Regions from separate parts of the Bradyrhizobium sp. URHA0013 genome, predicted to be linked through region 2. Evidence: predicted binding sites of a transcription regulator. Region 2 holds the regulator's gene; the other holds the start of a gene.
What was found. Region 2 encodes PhoB, which activates phosphate uptake and scavenging genes when phosphate is short. Its sites were predicted from a motif close to TGTCATNNANCTGTCAT; they were not measured.

Region 1 (5,483 bases), 380 kb from region 2:
CTACATCCTCCGCAGCATCGAATTTCCTGAGCAGGAATACGTTGGGGCTACGGAAGATCTGAAGCGCCGGATTCCAGAGCACAATGCTGGCAAATCCACCCACACCGCCAAGTTCAGGCCTTGGAAGCTGATCTGGTACTGCGCCTTCCCTGACAAGCACAAAGCGCTCGCTTTTGAAGCGTACCTGAAGTCTCACTCCGGCCGGGCGTTCACAAAGAAGCGGCTGTCCTAAGCACGCAAACCTAACCCCTACTCCCCAATCACCGCATTCAACCGATCGCGCAGCGCCACGATCTCGTCCTTCATCGCGACCAGTTCCGAGACCGAGCAGTCCGTCGCCGCCAGGATCGATTGCGGCACGGCGCGCGCCTTGTCCTTCAAGGCGTGGCCCTGCGGCGTCAACGCGATCAGCACCTGACGCTCGTCTTCGCTCGAGCGCGTGCGCTTGACGAGGTGGGCCGCCTCGAGCCGCTTGAGCAGCGGCGTCAGCGTGCCCGAATCCAGGTGCAGCTTTTCGCCGATGCTCTTCACCGGCACGTCGTCGCGCTCCCACAGCACCAGCATCACCAGGTATTGCGGATAGGTCAGGCCGAGCCGGTCCAGCAGCGGCTTGTAGACGCGGTTGAAGGCATGCGCGGCCGAATAGACCGCGAAGCAGATCTGGTTATCGAGGCGAAGCGGCGCGTCCGCTGCCGAATGTTTCCGGGGCATCGAGAATCTCACGGGACTTGCTCCATTCTGGGGCCGGCCGGCGGCATATTCAATTGCGAACAATTAAATGTGAGGCACCGTAATTTAAATTGCGCACAATCTAATTGCTTGCGATAAGGATCGCACCCCACCCGAGAAACACAGGGAGACGAAAATGTCAGTGAACGTCCTCTACAAGACCAGCGCAAAGGCCACCGGCGGCCGCGACGGCCATGCCGCGACCCTCGACGGCGCGCTCGACGTCAAGCTCACCACGCCGAAGGAACTCGGCGGCGGCGGCGGTGCCGGCAACAATCCCGAGCAGCTGTTTGCGGCTGGCTATGCCGCCTGCTTCATCGGCGCGATGAAGTTCGTGTCCTCGCAGGGCGGCCCCAAGGTTCCGCCCGACGCCTCCGTGACCTCGACCGTCGGCATCGGCCCGCGCGCGGCCGGCGGCTTCGGTCTCGACATCGACCTTGCCGTCTCGCTGCCGGGCCTCGCCCGCGCAGAAGCTGAGGCGCTGGTCGAGAAGGCGCACCAGGTGTGCCCGTATTCCAACGCGACGCGCGGCAATGTCGACGTTCGCCTGACGGTCGTCTGATCGGGTAGCTGAAGCGGCTGGCCCGGGATCCCCCCCGGGCCGGCCGCTTCCCTTGATTTGCCATCCCGCGGGATTGCGGCGAGCGGCCTGCATGACGCCCCACGCGGGAAGCCATTGCCGGCCCGGACGAACCTCGTTAGGCCTGTGATCACATCGACACAGGGACGCGAACGCATGACTGAAGCCGCCAGTTCTGGAGCTGCCACGGGCGCAATGAGCGGCCTGCGCGTCATCGATCTCACGCGCGTGCTCGGCGGTCCCTATTGCACCCAGATCCTCGCCGACCACGGCGCCGACGTGATCAAGGTCGAGCCGCCCGCAGGTGACGAGGTGCGCGACTGGGGCCCTCCCTTCCACGAAGAAGACGCGGCCTATTTCATCGGCATCAACCGCAACAAGCGCTCGATCGGCCTCGACCTCGCCTCCGAGGGCGGCCGGGCCGTGCTGCTCAAGATGCTGGAGAGCGCCGACGTCCTGATCGAGAACTTCAAGCCGGGCACGCTGGAGAAATGGGGCATCGGGAACGAGGTGCTCAGCAAGAAATTCCCGCGCCTCGTGCATTGCCGGATCTGCGGCTTCGGCGCCGACGGCCCGCGCGGCGGCAACCCCGGCTATGACGCCATCATCCAGGCCATGACCGGCATGATCGCGGCGACCGGCTCGCCCGAGAGCGGACCGATGCGCATCGGCGTGCCGCTGGTCGACATCGGCACCGGCCTCTATGCGGCGATCGGCATCCTGATGGCGCTGTCGGAGCGGCAGCGCTCGGGCCAGGGCCAGTTCCTGGAGACCACGCTGTACGAGACCGGTCTCGCCATCATGCATCCGCACACCGCGAATTATTTCATGCATGGCAAGCCGCCGTCGCTCACCGGCAACGAGCATCCCAACCTCGTGCCCTATGCGATCTTCCCGACCAAGACCGACAACATCTTCATCGGCGTCGGCAATGACGGCACCTTCCGCAAGCTCGCCAAGGAGATCGGCAAGCCCGAGCTCGGCACCGATCCGCGCTTTGCGCGCAACAAGGACCGCATCGCCAATCGCGAGGCACTGCGGGCCGAGCTCGCCGCGGTGTTCTGCCAGCACGAGGCCGAGCCGCTGTGCAATCGCCTGCTCGCCGCGGGCCTGCCCGCAGGCCCCGTGCAGAAGATCGACCAGGCGTTGACCAACCCGCACACGATCGCGCGCGGCGATATCATCGAGAAGGATTGGTACAAGGGCGTGGCATCCCCGATCCGGCTCGATCGCAGCAAGCCGAGCCTGCGGCGCCTGCCGCCGAAATTCAGCCAGCACGCGGCCGAGGTGCTGGGCGAATTCGGCTACTCCAGGTCCGAGATCGACGCGATGGTCGAGCAGGGCACGGTCTGCGGACCCGAGCGCAAGCGCTAGCGCCTCGCCTTCCTCATCCGACGGCAATGCCGCACTGCGGTGCGGGCGCTCTGTGCATCGCGAACGGAGGACGCTGCGCGCGCGGCATTCGCCTATTTGACAGCTTCCCTTTTCCAGCGCTTGCCGCTTTCGTTTCGGCCGCTTACACAGTCATGTGAACGTCATATGGCGCTGCTAGCGCAAGCGATCATTTTTGACGGCCCAAGGGAGGTTTACTTGATGGCTCTTCGACACTTTGGAGCGGCTGCCGCTATTGCACTCACGGTTGGACTATCGGCCTCACCGGCCTTGGCCGTGACCGAAATCCAGTGGTGGCACGCGATGACCGGCGCCAACAACGACGTTATCGTCAAGCTCGCCACCGACTTCAACGCGTCGCAGAGCGACTACAAGGTGATCCCGACCTACAAGGGCAACTATCCCGATACGATGAACGCCGGCATCGCGGCGTTCCGCGCCGGCAACGCCCCGCATATCATGCAGGTGTTCGAAGTCGGCACCGCGACCATGATGGCCGCGACCGGCGCCGTGAAGCCCGTCTACAAGCTGATGGCCGACGCCGGCGAGAAATTCGACCCCAAGATCTACCTGCCCGCCATCACCGGCTATTATTCGACGTCGAAGGGCGAGATGCTGTCCTTCCCCTTCAACTCGTCCTCGACCGTGATGTGGGTCAACCTCGACGAGCTGAAGAAGGCGAACGTCGAGATTCCGAAGACCTGGCCCGAAACGTTCGAGGCCGCCAAGAAGCTGAAGGCTGCCGGTCACGACACCTGCGGCTTCTCGGGCTCCTGGATCACCTGGGTCAATCTCGAGCAGCTCTCGGCGTGGCACAACGTGCCGCTCGCCAGCAAGGCCAACGGCCTCGACGGCTTCGACACCGTGCTCGAGTTCAACGGACCGCTTCAGGTCAAGCATCTCGAAACCCTGGTCGAGCTGCAGAAGACCAAGACCTATGACTACGCCGGCCGCACCAACACCGGCGAGGGTCGCTTCACCTCCGGCGAGTGCCCGATCTACCTGACATCGTCGGCGTTCTTCGGCAACGTCAAGGCGCAGGCCAAGTTCGCCTTCACCGCCGTGCCGATGCCGTATTATCCCGACGTCAAGGGCGCGCCGCAGAACTCGATCATCGGCGGCGCTTCGCTGTGGGTGATGGGCGGCAAGTCGGCCGAGGAATACAAGGGCGTCGCAAAGTTCCTGACCTTCCTCTCGGACACCGATCGCCAGGTCTATATCCACAAGGCCTCGGGCTACCTGCCGATCACCAAGGCGGCCTATGCCAAGGCGAAGGAAGAGGGCTTCTACAAGGATCAGCCCTATCTCGAGACCCCGCTGCTCGAGCTGACCAACAAGGAGCCGACCGAGAACTCCCGCGGCCTGCGCCTCGGCAACATGGTGCAGCTGCGTGACGTCTGGTCGGAAGAGATCGAGCAGGCGCTGGCCGGCAAGAAGACCGCCAAGCAGGCGCTCGATGCCGCCGTCGAGCGCGGCAACACGATGCTGCGGCAGTTCGAAAAGACCGCCGTCAAGTGAGGCAATGAGCGGCAGGCCGCGACCCGGCCTGCCGCTCTGCTGGCATCATGCAAAAGCAAGCCATTTTCCAGTCAAGGCTGTTACCGTACGCGCTGGTTGCGCCGCAGCTCGCGATCGTCCTGATTTTCTTCTATTGGCCGGCCCTGCAGGCGGTGATCCAGTCCTTCCTGCTCCAGGATGCGTTCGGGCTGTCGACCACCTTTGTCTGGTTCGAGAATTACGTCGAGCTGTTCAAGGACGCGGCCTATTTCGAGGCGATCGTCCGAACCTTCTTGTTCTCGTTCGCCATCGCCGTCTCGTCGCTGTCCTTCGCGCTGCTGCTCGCCGTGATGGCGGACAAGCCGCTGCGTGGCTCGATGCTCTACCGCACGCTCCTGATCTGGCCCTATGCGGTGGCGCCGCCCGTGGTCGGCGTGCTCTGGATCTTCATGCTGCATCCCTCGCTCGGCGTGCTCTCGCGCTATCTTCGCAACATGGGCATCGACTGGAATCCGCTGCTCGACGGCGACCAGGCCGCGGCGTTGATCATCCTCGCCGCCGCGTGGAAGCAGATCTCCTATAATTTCCTGTTCTTCCTCGCCGGCCTGCAGGCGATCCCGAAGAGCGTGTTCGAGGCCGCCGCGATCGACGGCGCCCGTCCGATGCGGCGGTTCTGGACCGTGACCTTCCCGCTGCTGTCGCCGACCATCTTCTTCCTGCTGGTGGTCAACATCGTCTACGCCTTCTTCGACACGTTCGGCATCATCGACACCATGACCCGCGGCGGTCCCGGAACGTCGACGGTCACGCTGGTCTACAAGGTCTATTCCGACGGCTTGCTCGGCGGCAATCTCGGCAGCTCGGCGGCGCAGTCGGTGATCCTGATGGTCATGGTCATCGTGCTCACCGGAATCCAGTTCCGCTTTGTCGAACGCAAGGTGACCTACTGATGGTCGAGGAAGAGGGCTTCCGGCGCTACATCGCCCACATCATCCTCTGGATCGGGATCGCGATCGTCGCCTTCCCCGTCTACATCGCGTTCGTCGCCTCGACCCAGGACAACGCGCTGATCGCCAACGGGCAGATGTCGCTGCTGCCGGGCGGTCATTTCTTCGAGGTCTACTACCAGACCATTTTCGTCGGCACGAGCGGATCGACCCGCGAGCCCGTCGGCAACATGATGCTGAACTCGCTGGTGATGGCGCTGCTGATCGCGGTCGGCAAGATCGCGATCTCGATCATCTCGGCCTACGCGATCGTCTATTTCCGCTTTCCGTTCCGGATG
Region 2 (5,483 bases):
CGCCTTCGGTGTGACCTGGCTCGCGCTGATCCTGATCACGCTGCTCTACAACGGACTGGCGGGACTCAATGTCCAGCTGTTCACCGAGAACACGCCGCCACCGGGATCGAACGAGGGCGGCCTGCTCAACGCCATCGTCGGCTCGCTGATCATGACCGTGATCGGCGTCGGCATCGGCGCGCCGCTCGGCATGTTCGCCGGCACCTATCTCGCCGAATACGGCCGTAACGACCGGCTGACCTCGGTGATCCGCTTCATCAACGACATCCTGCTCTCGGCACCCTCGATCATCATCGGCCTGTTCATCTACGGCGCGGTGGTGGTGCCGATGCGCGGCTTCTCCGCGATCGCAGGCTCGCTCGCGCTCGCGGTCATCGTGATCCCGGTGGTGCTGCGCACGACCGAGGACATGCTGCTGCTGGTGCCGAACGCGTTGCGCGAGGCGGCCTCGGCGCTCGGCCTGCCGCGTTCGCTGGTGATCAAGCGGATCGCTTATCGCGCTGCCCGTTCGGGCCTCATCACCGGCGTGCTGCTCGCGACCGCCCGCGTCGCCGGTGAAACCGCGCCGCTGCTGTTCACCGCGCTGTCGAACCAGTTCTTCAGCCTCGGCCTGAACAAGACGATGGCGAACCTGCCGGTGACCATCAACAACTTCGTGCAGAGCCCCTATGCCTATTGGAAGCAGCTGGCCTGGAGCGGCGCGCTGCTCATCACCCTGACCGTTCTTGCCCTTAATATTTTCGCGCGCATCCTTGGCGCCGAGAGGACCGCAAAATGAGTGATCTTTCCGTATCGATGAGCGCGTCAGGTGGACTGCCGCACGCGGCAGTGCTGCCGGAGGCGCCCCCCAAGGTGACCGTGCGCAACCTGAACTTCTATTACGGCGAGCACCACGCGCTGAAAAACATCAACCTGACGCTCGGCGCCAACCGCGTCACGGCGTTCATCGGTCCGTCGGGCTGCGGCAAGTCGACCCTGCTGCGCATCTTCAACCGGATGTACGACCTCTATCCCGGTCAGCGCGCCACCGGTCAGCTCATGCTCGACCAGACCAACATCCTCGACGGCAAGCTGGACCTCAATCTGCTGCGCGCCCGCGTCGGCATGGTATTCCAGAAGCCCACGCCGTTCCCGATGACGATCTACGAGAACATCGCGTTCGGCATCCGTCTCTATGAGAAGATCTCGAAGTCCGAGATGGACGGCCGCGTCGAGAAGGCGCTGCGCGGCGGCGCGCTGTGGAACGAGGTCAAGGACAAGCTCAACGCCTCCGGCCTGTCGCTCTCCGGCGGCCAGCAGCAGCGCCTCTGCATCGCCCGTACCGTCGCGGTGCGGCCCGAGGTGATCCTGTTCGACGAACCCTGTTCGGCGCTCGACCCGATCTCGACCGCCAAGGTCGAGGAGCTGATCCAGGAGCTGTCCGAGGATTACACGATCGCGATCGTCACCCACAACATGCAGCAGGCGGCGCGCGTCTCCGACAAGACCGCCTTCATGTATCTCGGCGAGTTGATCGAGTTCGACGACACCAGCAAGATCTTCACGTCGCCGTCCGACCGGCGCACGCAGGATTACATCACCGGCCGGTTCGGCTAGGAGACGCGACATGGGTTCTGAACATACCGCAAAGGCCTTCGACACCGACCTCCAGGAACTCACGCGCCTGGTCGCCGAGATGGGTGGCATCGCCGAACGCATGATCGTCGAGTCCGTCGACGCATTGATCCGCCGCGACGTCCCGCTCGGCCAGCGCGTCGTCGCCATCGACACCGAGCTCGACGCGCTGCAGAAGCGCATCGAGGAGCGTGCGGTGCTCACCATCGCCCGGCGCCAGCCGATGGCAGTCGATCTGCGCGAGATCGTCGGCGCCATGCGCGTCGCGACCGATCTCGAGCGCATCGGCGACCTCGCCAAGAACATGGGCAAGCGCGTTGCGGCGCTGGAGACGGACTTCCATCCGCTCAAGCTGTTCCGCGGCCTCGAGCACATGACCGACCTCGTGCAGCAGCAGGTCAAGTCGGTGCTGGACGCTTATGCCGCGCATGATTTGCCGGCGGCGATGGCGGTGTGGAAGGGTGACGAGGAAGTCGACGCCATCTGCACCTCGCTGTTCCGCGAGCTCCTCACCTACATGATGGAGGATCCGCGCAACATCTCGTTCTGTATTCACCTGATGTTCTGCGCCAAGAACATCGAGCGGATCGGCGACCACGCCACCAACATCGCCGAGACCGTGTTCTACATGATCGAGGGCCAGGCGATCACCGACAAGCGGCCGAAGGGCGACATGACGACCTTCGCCAACACGGTACCGAACACCTGAAGACTTAAGGGAGCGACGACCCGATGGGCGCACGCATTATGGTGGTTGAGGACGAGGAAGCCCTGACCGAGCTTCTCCGCTACAACCTCGAAGGCGACGGTTATGACGTCGAGACGGTGATGCGCGGCGACGACGCCGACACCCGCCTCAAGGAGCACATCCCCGATCTGATCGTGCTCGACTGGATGCTGCCGGGCCTGTCAGGCATCGAATTGTGCCGGCGGCTTCGCACCCGTCCCGAGACCAAGCAGCTGCCGATCATCATGCTCACCGCGCGCGGCGAGGAGAGCGAGCGGGTGCGGGGTCTTGCGACCGGCGCCGACGATTACATCGTCAAGCCGTTCTCGGTGCCGGAGCTACTGGCGCGCGTGAAGGGCCTGCTGCGGCGCGCAAGCCCGGAGCGGCTCGCCACCGTCCTCGCTTTTGGCGACATCGAGCTCGACCGCGACAAGCGCCGCGTGGCGCGCTCCGGCCGGCCGATCGATCTCGGTCCGACCGAATATCGCCTGCTGGAGTTCTTCCTGGAGCACCCGGGACGGGTGTTCTCGCGCGAGCAACTGCTCGACAGCGTCTGGGGCCGCGACATCTATATCGACGAGCGCACTGTCGACGTGCATATCGGCCGCCTGCGCAAGCTGCTCAATCTCGGCCGCGAGCAGGACCCGATCCGCACCGTCCGCGGGGCCGGTTACGCGCTGGATGATCGGTTTGCGAAGGCGGAGCAGGTGTAGGGTTGCAGCTTTGTTTCTTGGCAAGCTGTCCCCGAATTCTTCGACGTCGTCCCGGACAAGCGAGCGCTGATCCGGGACCCATAATCACCGAACGTGGTTTGGCGAAGACTCGGAGTGACCTCTTTCGCGCAACAACTGCGCGCTCCGAGTATGGGTCCCGGCCCCCATGCGCAATTGCGCACTAGGCCGGGACGAGACTGAAATCGTTGAGCCGTCTTCGCGCGACGACTTGCCGTAATTACCGCGGCCCCGGCTTCACCGGTGCACGCCGCCGATCCGACGCCGGCTGGTACGCGACGCGCGAGTGCTGGGCGCAATAGGGCAGGCCGGACAGCGCCCGTCCACCGCAGAAGAAGAAGTCCGGGCTCGAGGGATCGCCGACCGGCCAGTGGCAGGTCGCCTCGTTCAATTCCAGCAGTGACAGCCGCTGGCTCATCGGCACCACGTTGTCATAGGTGACCGGATCCGGCTCAGCCTCGACCTCGAAGGCCTGCGCCAGCGCGGTGTTGCCGCGCGAGATCGGGCGGCTCACCCGCATCATGTGCTGCGCGGGGCGCGCCTTGCGCGGCCGCGGCGCTGCCGACGAAGGGCTCTTGGCGCGGCCCGAGAGGCCGAGCCTGTGCACTTTGCCGATCACGGCATTGCGGGTCACATTGCCGAGCTCCGCCGCGATCTGGCTGGCCGAAAGTCCGGCCTCCCAGAGCTTTTTCAGCTGCTCGACGCGATCATCGGACCAGGTCAAAACCGTCATTGCACCCTTTCCCTCGCTGCGCGCCAGCCATCCTGGGGCCTCGCAGCGAATGCCTAAGCCTTCAAAAACCCGTGCCGCCAGAATCCCTTAAGGCTCGCCGGGCGCGTCTTGAACGCCCGAACGTTTACGCCGGTACATAAGGACTTAAAGATCAGAACCACTGCACGAGATGTCGTATCTGACAATCCAAACGCTACAATATGGCGTGACTCCCGCGCAAGAGTCCGCCGACTCGCTTCCACATGTTCCGTGACTAAATCCCGCAAAATCGGCACCGCAAGACTACGGATTCAGCGTTTCGCGAGGCTTTCCGGGCGGCATTGACACCCGTTTCACCAAGCCTAAGATAGTCGCACGTGCCGCCCGCAAGAGGCGGCACGTTTCGTTTTCCGGGCCGGTCGATGGTGCGTTGCGCAATGCACGCTCACACCGTCCGCAACATTCAAGTGACCGTCATGACTAACAGCGCAGCGCCGCATTTGCTCCCCGTTTTCGCCAGGTCCGACCTCGGTTTCGAGCGTGGCGAAGGCTGCTGGCTGATCGCGACCAATGGCGAGCGCTATCTCGATTTCACCTCCGGGGTGGCGGTGAATGCGCTCGGCCATGCCCATCCGGCGCTGGTCGCGGCGTTGCAGGAGCAGGCCACGAAGCTCTGGCACATGTCGAACCTGTTCCAGAGCCCGGACGGCGAAAAGCTCGCCGCGCGCCTGTGCAATGAAAGTTTTGCGGATTTCGTGTTCTTCTGCAATTCCGGCGCCGAAGCGCTGGAATGCGTGATCAAGGTGGTGCGCCGTTATCACGCCGCGAAGGGCCATCCCGACCGCTATCGCATGATCACCTTCGAAGGCGCGTTCCATGGCCGCACGCTGGCGACGCTGGCCGCGACGGGTTCGGCAAAATATCTCGAAGGTTTCGGCCCCCCGATGGAGGGCTTCGACCAGGTTGCGCATGGCGATCTCGAGGCGGTGAAAAAGGCGATCGGTCCGCAGACCGCCGGAATCCTGATCGAGCCGATCCAGGGCGAGGGCGGTGTCCGTTCGGCAACGCCTGCCTTCCTGAGGGCGTTGCGCCAGCTCTGCGACGAGAAGGGTCTGTTGCTCGCCTTCGACGAGGTGCAAACCGGCATGGGTCGCACCGGCGATCTGTTCGCGTACCGCCGCCTTGGCGTCGAGCCCGACGTGATGTCGCTGGCCAAGGCGCTCGGCGGCGGCTTCCCGATCGGCGCGTGCCTTGCGACCGCGGAAGCGGCATCCGGCATGACACCGGGCTCGCACGGCTCGACCTTCGGCGGCAATCCGCTCGCGATCGCGGCTGCGAACGCCGTGCTCGACGTCATGCTCAAGCCCGGCTTCTTCGACCACGTGCAGAGGATGTCGCTGTTGCTGAAGCAGAAGCTCGCTTCCGTGATCGACCGCCACTCTGATGTCGTCAGCGAAGTGCGCGGCGAGGGCCTCCTGATCGGCATCAAGGCCGTGGTGCCTTCGGGCGATCTCGTTGCCGCCTTGCGCGCCGAAAAGCTGCTCACCGTCGGTGCCGGCGACAATGTCGTGCGTTTCCTGCCTCCTTTGATCGTCACCGAAGCCGAGATCGAGGACAGCGTCGGGCGGCTCGAGCGCGCCTGCACCGCGTTATCCGGCAACAAGCGGGCGGCAAGCTGATGAGCAAGTCGCCCGATAAT

Region 1: a site for PhoB is predicted at 2,832-2,848, ahead of ugpB (sn-glycerol-3-phosphate ABC transporter substrate-binding protein UgpB). Genes of this name have one in related genera too.

What each region holds. Positions count from the first base shown of each region.
Region 1 is NZ_JADK01000003.1:1,226,380-1,231,862, forward strand. It holds gene N551_RS0105930 (GIY-YIG nuclease family protein) at 1-232, shown strand, start outside; gene N551_RS0105935 (MarR family winged helix-turn-helix transcriptional regulator) at 250-711, opposite strand; gene N551_RS0105940 (organic hydroperoxide resistance protein) at 866-1,291, shown strand; gene N551_RS0105945 (CaiB/BaiF CoA-transferase family protein) at 1,466-2,683, shown strand; gene ugpB (sn-glycerol-3-phosphate ABC transporter substrate-binding protein UgpB) at 2,903-4,219, shown strand; gene ugpA (sn-glycerol-3-phosphate ABC transporter permease UgpA) at 4,267-5,148, shown strand; gene ugpE (sn-glycerol-3-phosphate ABC transporter permease UgpE) at 5,148-5,483, shown strand, end outside.
Region 2 is NZ_JADK01000003.1:845,560-851,042, reverse strand. It holds gene pstA (phosphate ABC transporter permease PstA) at 1-778, shown strand, start outside; gene pstB (phosphate ABC transporter ATP-binding protein PstB) at 775-1,596, shown strand; gene phoU (phosphate signaling complex protein PhoU) at 1,607-2,323, shown strand; gene phoB (phosphate regulon transcriptional regulator PhoB) at 2,347-3,054, shown strand; gene N551_RS0104245 (GcrA family cell cycle regulator) at 3,293-3,805, opposite strand; gene N551_RS0104240 (aspartate aminotransferase family protein) at 4,261-5,463, shown strand; gene argF (ornithine carbamoyltransferase) at 5,463-5,483, shown strand, end outside.